DNA from 3 places in the Synechococcus sp. H70.2 genome. Region 3 is predicted to be linked to each of the others. Evidence: predicted binding sites of a transcription regulator. Region 3 holds the regulator's gene; each other region holds the start of a gene.
The links. Region 3 encodes NtcA, which controls nitrogen genes in cyanobacteria. Its sites were predicted from a motif close to GTANCNNNNGNTAC; they were not measured.

Region 1 (3,276 bases), on a different contig from region 3:
GGCAATGCTGATGCCCTGACCGTCCAAGTTCAGGCGGGCCAGAATGTACATCGGTACCGGCTTGCCATCGGTAACTTTGCCGGTGGTGATGAGATAGGGCATGGGGCTGAGAATGTGCGCCCCATCGATGCCGCCAGCAGCGGATCCCAGCACCAAGTTGTCGCGGGTGGTGCCCCAAGAGGCCTGCTTGACCACCTCCACGTCCTTCATGCCGTACTTGTCAAAAAACCCCTTCTCTTTGGCAATGATCAGGGGGGCGGCGTCGGTGAGAGCAATGAACCCCAGCTTGGCCCGCGTGGTCTCGGGAGTATCGGCCTGGGCCACCCAGTAGCCCTGACCCAAAGATCGCGATTGGGCGCGTGGGATCCCAGCCGCGGCTGCTCCTGCTGCCAGGGCGGCTGCCCCGGCCAAAAATTGGCGACGGGAGAACAGTTTAGACATCGGAACCTCCAAGATTTTGCACGACGCAGAGAGGAAACCTTCCCCAGACTTGGCCCCTACTTAGCAAGCCATCATGGGGGAAGCCGATGGACGCTGGCGCGGCCTGGCCCCGAAGTGCTCAATCAGCAGCTCCACCAAGACGGGCTTGAGGTCTTCGCAAGGGATCCCTCGACGCACACATTCGCCCAGCTTGGCGTCTTTGCCTACTTCTCCCCCCATGTAGATGTCCACCGCTTCCACCGGCTTGCCGTCCTTGCGGGCGGTGGTGCCCATGAGGCCGATATCGGCCACCTGGGGCTGGCCGCAGGAGTTGGGGCAGCCCGTCCAGTGGATGCGCACCGTCTGCGGGATCTCCAGCTCGGCTTCCAGCTCTTCCATTAGAGCCACAGCGCGGTTTTTGGTCTCGATGAGGGCAAAGTTGCAGAACTGGTTGCCCGTGCAGGACACCAGCCCCCGCTGCAAGGGCCCCGGGTTGGGGGAGAACTTTTTCAAGAGCGGCTCTTTAAGCAGCGGCGCCACCCGCGAATCGGGCACATTGGGGATGAGCACGTTCTGCTCCACCGTCAGCCGCAGCTCCCCGGAGCCGTATACCTCCGCTAGGCGGGCCAGCTCCATCATCTCCAGGGCATTCAGCCGTCCCACCGGCACGTGCAGGCCAACGAAGTTCAAGCCCAGCTGCTTCTGGGCATGCACCCCCAGGAGATCCCGCTTCTGCCAGACCACCTCATCTTTTTCCGCCGCCCTGGAGAGCGGATGGCCAATCTGCCGCTCCACAGCCGCCCGAAACTTCTCCAGGCCCCACTCGTCAATGAGCCACCTCAGCCGCGCCTTCTGCCGGTTGGCCCGCAGGCCGTGATCCCGGTAGACCAGCAGCACCGCCTCGCACAGAGGAACCACATCGCGGGGATCCACCCAGACATCCAGCCCGATGGCCTCGGCACAGCGGCGGGCCGAAAAAAAGCCCCCCACCAAGACGTTGAAGCCCAGCTTGCCCGCTTTGAAGGCCGGTACAAAGGCCAGGTCGTTGATCTCCGCATGAACGGAGTTGTCGCGACAACCGCAGATGGCGATGTTAAACTTACGCGGCAGATTGGTGAAGGAAGGGTTGCCCTCGCCGTTGTTGGTTACCATGTCCTGCACCTTGCGGGTGAGGCCGCGCACGTCAATCAGCTCATCTGGGTCAATGCCCGCAAGGGGGGATCCCGTAATGTTGCGCACATTGTCCATGCCCGACTGGATGCTGGTCAGGCCCACCTCCTTCAAGTAGCCCAAGATCTGGGGCATCTCCTCGATGGGGATGCCGCGCAGTTGCAGGTTCTGCCGGGTGGTGATGTCGGCTACGCCATCTTTTCCATAGGGATGGATGATCGCCGCCAACATCCGCATCTGGCCGCTGGTCAGGATCCCATTGGGCAGGCGCAGCCGCAGCATAAACTGGCCGGGCGTGCGCTTGCGAAAGAAGATCCCCAGCCACTTGAGGCGGTGATCCCGGTCGTCTTCAGGGATGTTCTCCCAGCCCATGCGGGCAAACGCTTCCAGCTCGGCTTTGACCGCTAGCCCGTCCTTTTCGCTTTTGAGGCGCTCAAATTGGTTCGCCATCGTCGCTGCCGTAGGGGAACACCGGCTACCTTAGCGATGGCCAACCGTTAACTTTGGTATTTGCCGTTACACTTCGTAACAAGTTATGCCGTTTTGTCATAACTCACTTGCGAGGAGCGCATAGCGGATCCGCCTGGCTTGCCCCCAGGGTGTCTCGGGGTCAACTCCCGATGACGGTGCTTGGCCCCCATCGCAAACCTCCTACTGTCCTTGGCCACAGGCAGTTTGCCCTCACCGCCCTGCCCAGGGAGAGGGGGAAGATCATAAATGGCCGAAGCCGACTAGCTTGGGTTGGAAGAGCCATCCTGAAGCATTGGCGCTATGACTTCTTCCGCTGCCCCTGAGCCCACTTGGGATGCCCTGCAGGTGGATCCCGCCCTGCTCACCCCCATGATGCAGCACTACGTAGAGCTGAAGCGGCAATACCCGCACGCCATCCTGCTCTACCGCCTGGGGGATTTCTACGAGATGTTTTTCCAGGACGCGCAACTGGTGTCGCGGGAGCTGGAGCTGGTGCTCACCGGGCGAGAGGCAGGGGCCATCGGGCGGGTGCCCATGTGCGGGATCCCTTACCACGCCTTTGACCGCTATGCCGCCCAGTTGGTGGCCAAAGGCTATGCCCTAGCCGTCTGCGACCAGATGGAGCCGGCGGATCAAGCCAAAGGCTTGGTGCGGCGGGAAGTGACGCGGGTCATCACCCCCGGCACGGTCATCGAAGAGGAGCTGCTGCAGGCGCGGCAAAATAACTACCTGGCGGCCATTGTCCGCCTGCGAGGCTCCAAGCAAACCGCCTGGGGCCTGGCCTACGCCGACATTTCCACTGGCGAGTTCTGGGTCTGCCAGAGTGAGGGGCAAGAGCAGCTAGAACAGGAGCTGGCCCGGCTGCAGCCGGCGGAGATCCTGCTGCCCACTGAGGAAGGGCTGGGCCTGGGCTTGATGCGGCCTGGAGATTCCCACGCTCCCCTGGGCCTACCCGGCCAGTACACCTATACCCTGCGCCCGGCGGAGCCCTTTGAGCTGGCGGTGGCGCGGGACAACCTACTGCAGACCTATGGCCTGCGCTCCCTGGAGGGCTTGGGCTGCGAGGGGCTGCCCCTGGCCATTCGGGCGGCGGGGGGATTGCTCCACTATCTGGAAGAAACGCAAAAGAACCTGGTGCAGCCTTCTCCCCAGGGAGGCCATCCGCTCCTGCGCCCGCCCCGCACCTACCAGCTCACCGACTACCTAATATTGGAT
Region 2 (3,276 bases), 140 kb from region 3:
AATCACCGCCGAGATGACCACCAGGATCCCGGCCACCGAACCGATGATCAAAGCTCCCACAGGGTGGACAGTGTTGCAAGGAGCAGTGATCCCTACCAAGCCGGCCAGCACCCCGTTGGCGGCAAAGGTCATATCCGGCTTGCCAAAATGCACCCAGCAGGTAACCATCGCCCCAATGGCCCCTGCCGAAGCGGCTAGCAGCGTGTTCATGGCAATCCAGCCGATATCGGGGCTGGCGGCTGTGGTCGAGCCGGCGTTGAACCCAATCCAACCCAAGGTGAGGATAAACACTCCCAGCATCCCCAGGGGCAGGTTGTGGCCGGGAATCGCCCGCGGCTCTCCGTTGGGGCCGTACTTGCCGATGCGAGGGCCAAGCACCATGGCCCCGGCCAAGGCGGAAGCGCCCCCCACCAGGTGCACCACGCCCGAACCGGCAAAGTCGATGAAGCCCAGATCTTCCAGCCAGCCGCTGGTGCCACCGTTGTAGTCGCCAAACAGCCCATTCCAAGCCCAGCCCCCCGAGATGGGGTAGATCAACCCAGAGATGACGACAGAGTAGATGAGGTAGGCCACGAACTTGGTGCGCTCCGCCATGGCCCCGGAAACAATAGTGGCAGCGGTGGCGGCAAACACCATCTGGAAGACGAAGAACGTAAAAGGCCAGTCTCCTGCTTCGTGGGCTTGCTGCCAACTGAAAGCAAACCAGCTCCTGCCAAAGAAGCCAGCATTTTCTCCAAACATCAGACCAAACCCGATGAACCAAAAGGCGCAACAGCCCATGCAGAAGTCCATCAAGTTCTTCATCATGATGTTGGCGGCATTCTTGGCGCGGGTAAAGCCCGTCTCCACCATGGCAAACCCCGCCTGCATGAAGAACACCAAGGCTGCCCCCACCAGCGTCCAGACGGTGTCAGCATGTTTCTGCACGACTTCCGCGTCCTGGGCGCAGGCGCTCTCCTGACCCAATAGGAAAACTAGTGAAATCGTCAGAGCAGCAGTTAAGCCCCCCTGAGTGGGTCGGCAGAGCCACTGCAGTACTTGGCCTTTGAGTCTTTGGATCATGGTTGTCGACATGCTTTTTCGCTCAACTAGAGAGACGCTACTTTTGGCAATGCCAAAAAATGAAACAGAATCCACTTTCCCCCTCAACAAGCCAGGATGAGGCTGAGGAGAGAGGCAACCTAGGCCCCAAAAACAACTTTTTTACAAAGCATCTCGGTTTACTTCACCAGTGCGGATGCGAATGGTTTTCTCGACAGGGCTGATGAAAATCTTGCCGTCCCCGATTTCGCCAGTGCGAGCGGCTGCAATCAGCTTCTCCACCACCGTATCCACCAGCTCATCTTCAACCACGATCTCCACCTTCAGCTTCTGCAGGAACTCGACTGTATACTCGGATCCCCGATAGCGCTCAGTTTGCCCTTTCTGCCGGCCAAACCCCCGCACCTCCGTTACGGTCATGCCAACAATTCCGGCATTCACTAGGGCTACCTTCACCTCATCAAGCTTGAAGGGCCGAATGATAGCTTCAATCTTTTTCATTGGCTGTCTCTGCCCCAGAGAGCTCCGCTCACTTCTAGCATCGCTGCCACCTGCAAGTTGTAACTCCAGATACAGTTTTGAGCCGAGGGGCCAACCCCGAGAACATATTACAGGGAAAGCTGCTTCGAGGAAGCCAAGTTGGCTGTGATGAGAGCCACGGCCAGCCACCACAGCATTTGCACCTGGGGACGGTACCAGATGGTGTCCACCAGGCCGTGGGCCATCATGCCGGTGCAGGCTGCTAAACCTGCCGCCACCCACAGGCCCTGGGGATCCCGGCAGGCAAGTAAACGTTTCCAGCCTCTCCAGCCGTGATCCCAGAGCACCAGGAGGAACCAAGCAAAAGCCAGGGATCCGACTAAGCCCGTCTCCAAGGTAATCTGGAGCGGCACCGAGTAGGCTGCAAGGGCGCTGAAGTTGCCCCGCTGGTAGAGGGGATAGACGCGGCTGAAGGCGACATTACCAGGGCCGATCCCCAAGATGGGAAAGTCGCGGATCATCTCCAGCACTGCCGCCCAGACGTTGAGGCGAAAATTGTTGCTGGTATCTAGCCGTCCCCAAAAAAGGCTCTGAGCCCGCAGCCGCAAGGGGCGTACCGTCAAGATGGCAAGCAGCAGCGCGGCTGCGCCCCCTCCCAAGAGAGCCGGCACCGTCCAACGCTGCCAACGGGCCGGCAGGCGGGGGGTGTACCATTGGGCCAGCAGCAGGGCCATCATCCCCAGCGCTGCCAGCCCCCCAATCCAGGCACCGCGGCTGTAAGTCAGCACCAGACAGACAAGGTTGACGGCGGTTGTAAACCCCACCAGAAGCTTGATCCCCCAACGTGGCCAGAGGCAAATGGCAGCCAGCCCCAAGGGGAGGAGGGGAACCAGGTAGCCCCCATACAGGTTAGGGTTGCGCAGATAGCTGTACACCCGCGTCAGGCCTGCCAAGCCCGATTCTGGATCCACCCAGGTGGCCAGTTCGGCCGCCCCGTAGAAGTACTGCCGCAGGCCGTAGATCCCCATTCCCAGGCTGACCAAGAGCAGGGATCCAACAATCCCATCTCGGAATTGGGGTTGGCGCAGCAGACGATGCAAAAGCAGATAGCCGGCTAGGTAAAGCGTCAGCTTCAGCCAACCATCCCGCGCTGCGTAGGGAACCGGCGAAAGGAGCGTTGCCAGGGTGGCAATTCCCCAGAAAAGGCCCAGGGGCAGATGGACAGGTAGCCCAGTCGGGGTTTCCACCAGCCAGCCCAAGACCACAAGCGCCGCCATGGCCAGTAGGATTAGGCCGAGGATGCCGGTGGAGCTTTGGGAGGAAAAGACCCAGTAGAGCAACACCAGACCCAAGCCAATCCCGTCCAAGCCTTGGACGAGTAAGCTACCTTGGCCCCAGTTTTTCAGGGATCCCGACAGGCGGCCCAAAAAGCTGCTCCGCCACCAGGAATCGATAGGAAAATCCTGCAGCAGCAGAGCTTGCCACAGTTGCCTTGCTTGTTCCATTGCCGCTTTCCAGCCCGCTTGCCTCCGCTCATCTTCCGAGTTTATCTCCCCAGCGGCCAAGGGCAGGGACGTCAGGGCAGGCGGGATCCCTCCGGACTCTAGCTGCTTCGGGAGCACGTTAGGTCGAGAGTTGGCTCCTAGCCCTGCCACGACCAACCTCAAAGTGCCCTTTAGGCAACCGAGGCTAGCGGCTGGAGCTGGGAGCTCTTAACCTCTTCAGAGCTGGAAGGGGGAACTCCTGCTGCCGACT
Region 3 (3,276 bases):
CCATCTCGACGGCGCTGATGCGGTTGCCTTCCCCATTGAAGTGGAGACCCAGGTAAGGGCTAGGGTTGGGGCGGCTGAAGTGGGCTTTAAGGGTGAGGCCAAAAGGGTGGAGGTAAGCGTTGTAGTCCAGCTCTTCCGTACCTTCCACGTAGGCAGAGAAAAAGTGGCCAAGATCGGTGCCGGCTGCCCGCTCAAAGGCCTCCCGCAGGTCTTGGTGGGTGTAGCCTTTCTCAAACCGGCCAAAGCGCTGCCACAAATCCCGCATGGCTGTGTCTAGGGATCCCTGGCCCCCCGAAAGGTGGCGAATGTGCAGATCCAGCAGCCAGCAGACCAAAGCGCCCTTTAGGTAATAGGAAACCTGGCTGTTGAGGCTATTTTCGTGGGGACGGTAGAGCTTGATCCAAGCGTCGAAACTGGACTCCTGCAGCGATTGCACGGCCCGACCCGGAGTACGCTGCAGCTGGCCAATTTGCTCAGATAGGATCTGTAAAAACTCTTTGGCGGTGAGGATCCCTGCCCGCAGCAAGATCACGTTTTCGTAGTAGCTGGTCGCCCCCTCGCAAAACCAGAGGCAGTCCACATAGTTTTCTTGGTTGTAGTCAATTTTCTCCAAAGCCAGAGGGCGCAGCCGCTTGACGTTCCAAGCATGGAAAAGCTCATGGGCCAGCAGCGCCAAAAAGCGGCGGTAGGACTGGGGCTGATGCAGCTCCAGGCCAGAATAGTTGAGGGTAGCACTGTACTTGTGCTCTAGGCCGCCAAATCCCCCTGGTGACAAATGCACAATAAACCAGTAGCGGTCGTAGGGCAACCCGCCAAAAAACGCTGCAGTGGCCCGGACAATTTTCTCAGCATCGGCCACCGCTTGCTCCAAATCCAGGGTGCCTGCTCCCCAGACCACGAAGTAATGCGGGATCCCTTCCACCGCAAACGACCGCAACTGGTGCAGGCCCACCTCCACTGGACTATCCACCAGCTCGTCGTAGTCTGCCGCCAGGAACGACCAGCCGGCATTGGAATCCTCAGCGGCGGGCAAGGGCTGCAAGCTGGTGGCGACACGCCAGTCGGGTTGAGGAGGGATCACCGTCAAGGTGTAGGGTTCCCGCTCGCGGCCGAGCACGTAGAGAAAGAGCGCTGCCCCGTTGAAATAGGCATGGGTGAGATCCAGATGGTTGGTGCGCACCGTCAGCTCATAGGCATAGACCCGATAGCGGATGGTGACCGCCGAACACCCCGCTGGATTGACCTCCCAGGTGTTTTTATCAACCTTTCGCCAGGCCAAAGGGCTCCCTTGCTCGCTCAGGGCTTGAAACTCCTGCACATGGCGGGCATACTCCCGCACTAGGTAGGATCCCGGCGTCCACACTGGCAGCCGCAGCCGCAGAGGCACCTCCGGTTCCACTTCGCGAATCTGCAGCTCCACCTCCAAAAGGTGGTTGGCTGGCTCTGGCATCCGTACTGTAAAGTGCTGGCGGCTATGGCGAGAGAGGGTGGCAATCCCCATACGATCTTCCCCTACCGCAACAAGAGAAATGTAGCTATTGCTACAAAGATATCCAGAGTCTAGAGTAGTCTTCGAATCGTAGGCAGCTTGATCTGGGTTTAGGAGTTGATCCTAGAGATAAACTGACCTTGAGAGGTTGTCGAATCCCGTGGTGGCCGTTGCAGAAAAATCTCTCATTGCAGCCTTTAAACAGCTAGGAGGGCCTCACCATCCTCCAGTTATCGAAACCTTTGAACGTGGCAAGACCATTTTCCTCCCCGGCGATCCGGCGGAGCGGGTTTACTTTTTGGTCAAGGGAGCTGTTAAGCTGTCGCGGGTGTACGAAATGGGGGAGGAAATTACTGTCGCCCTCCTGCGGGAAAACAGCATTTTTGGGGTGCTCTCCTTCATTACCGGGCAGCGCTCCGACCGCTTCTATCATGCCGTAGCCTTCACTCGCGTCGAGCTGCTCTCTCTGCCCATCGAGCAGGTGGAAAAGTCTGTGCGGGAGAACGCTGAGCTGGCCATGCTGCTGCTCAAGAGCTTGGCTTCTCGCATCCTGCAGACAGAGATGATGATTGAAACACTGGCCCACCGCGACATGGCCTCCCGGCTGGTTAGCTTTTTGCTGATCCTCTGCCGCGACTTCGGCGTGCCCGGCCCCAATGGCGTGACCATCGACCTCAAGCTCTCTCACCAGGCCATTGCCGAAGCCATTGGCTCAACCCGCGTCACCATTACCCGTCTCTTGGGAGAGTTGCGCAAGAAGAACTACATTTCCATCCACAAGAAAAAGATCACTGTCCACGACCCAATCCAGCTAAGCTATCGCTTTGCCTAGGAGGAGGACCTGGCCCCACGGCCGTTTCCGGGAATGGCCGCACCACTGGTTGGCGGGGTGATCCCTCCCTGCAGGAGAGGGGGGCAGCAGCAAGCAAACCCCTACTTAACCGCCGGCGGCTGAGGGCGATTCTTGGGGAGAGGCTTGCTGTTGAGCCAAGGCGGCCAGGATCTTTTCTCCCATCTCGCGGCAGCCTACGAGGGTCATCCCCTCCGAGTAGATGTCGGCGGTGCGGTAGCCCTGGGCCAAAACTGTCTCAACGGCCTGTTCGATGCGGTCGGCAGCTTGGGGCTGATCCAAAGAGTAGCGCAGCAGCATTGCCCCAGAGAGCACCTGGGCAAGAGGGTTGGCCTTGTCTTGACCGGCAATATCGGGAGCTGAGCCATGGACTGGCTCGTATAGACCAGGGCCGGCAACTCCCAAAGAGGCGGAAGGCAACATGCCAATGGAGCCAGTTAGCATGGCTGCCTCATCGGAGAGGATATCCCCAAAGAGGTTCTCTGTCAGGATGACGTCAAACTGCTTCGGCCAGCGCACCAACTGCATAGCGGCGTTATCAACATACAGATGGGACAGCTCCACGTCAGGGTATTCCGCTGCCACGGCATTGACCCGCTCCCGCCACAGTTGCGACACTTCCAGCACATTGGCCTTATCCACCGAGCAGAGCTTGCGCCGCCGCTTGCGGGCCAGTTCAAAAGCCATGCGGGCAATGCGGTCCACCTCGGCCTCAGTGTAGACCATGGTGTTTACGCCGCGTCGGGATCCTTGGGCATCGACGAAGATCCCGCGGGGCTGACCAAAGTAGATGCCACCGGTGAGCTCGCGCACCACCACCAGGTCGATCCCGGCCACCACCTCCGGCTTGAGGGAAGAGGCCTCCACCAGTGGCGGAAAGATCTTCACCGGGCGCAAGTTGGCAAACAGTCCCAAGCCAGCCCGCAAGCCCAGCAAA

Region 1: the regulator NtcA is predicted to act here: its motif matches at 2,097-2,110, upstream of NW822_RS03070 (ferredoxin--nitrite reductase).
Region 2: the regulator NtcA is predicted to act here: its motif matches at 1,602-1,615, upstream of NW822_RS06920 (P-II family nitrogen regulator).

What each region holds. Positions count from the first base shown of each region.
Region 1 is NZ_JANSIU010000002.1:172,750-176,025, forward strand. Features, by position in the region: gene NW822_RS03065 (CmpA/NrtA family ABC transporter substrate-binding protein) at 1-441, opposite strand, end outside; gene NW822_RS03070 (ferredoxin--nitrite reductase) at 502-2,040, opposite strand; gene mutS (DNA mismatch repair protein MutS) at 2,362-3,276, shown strand, end outside.
Region 2 is NZ_JANSIU010000005.1:171,653-174,928, reverse strand. Features, by position in the region: gene NW822_RS06925 (ammonium transporter) at 1-1,074, opposite strand, end outside; gene NW822_RS06920 (P-II family nitrogen regulator) at 1,204-1,542, opposite strand; gene NW822_RS06915 (IctB family putative bicarbonate transporter) at 1,650-3,026, opposite strand.
Region 3 is NZ_JANSIU010000005.1:29,371-32,646, forward strand. Features, by position in the region: gene NW822_RS06250 (M61 family metallopeptidase) at 1-1,501, opposite strand, end outside; gene ntcA (global nitrogen regulator NtcA) at 1,650-2,321, shown strand; gene leuB (3-isopropylmalate dehydrogenase) at 2,427-3,276, opposite strand, start outside.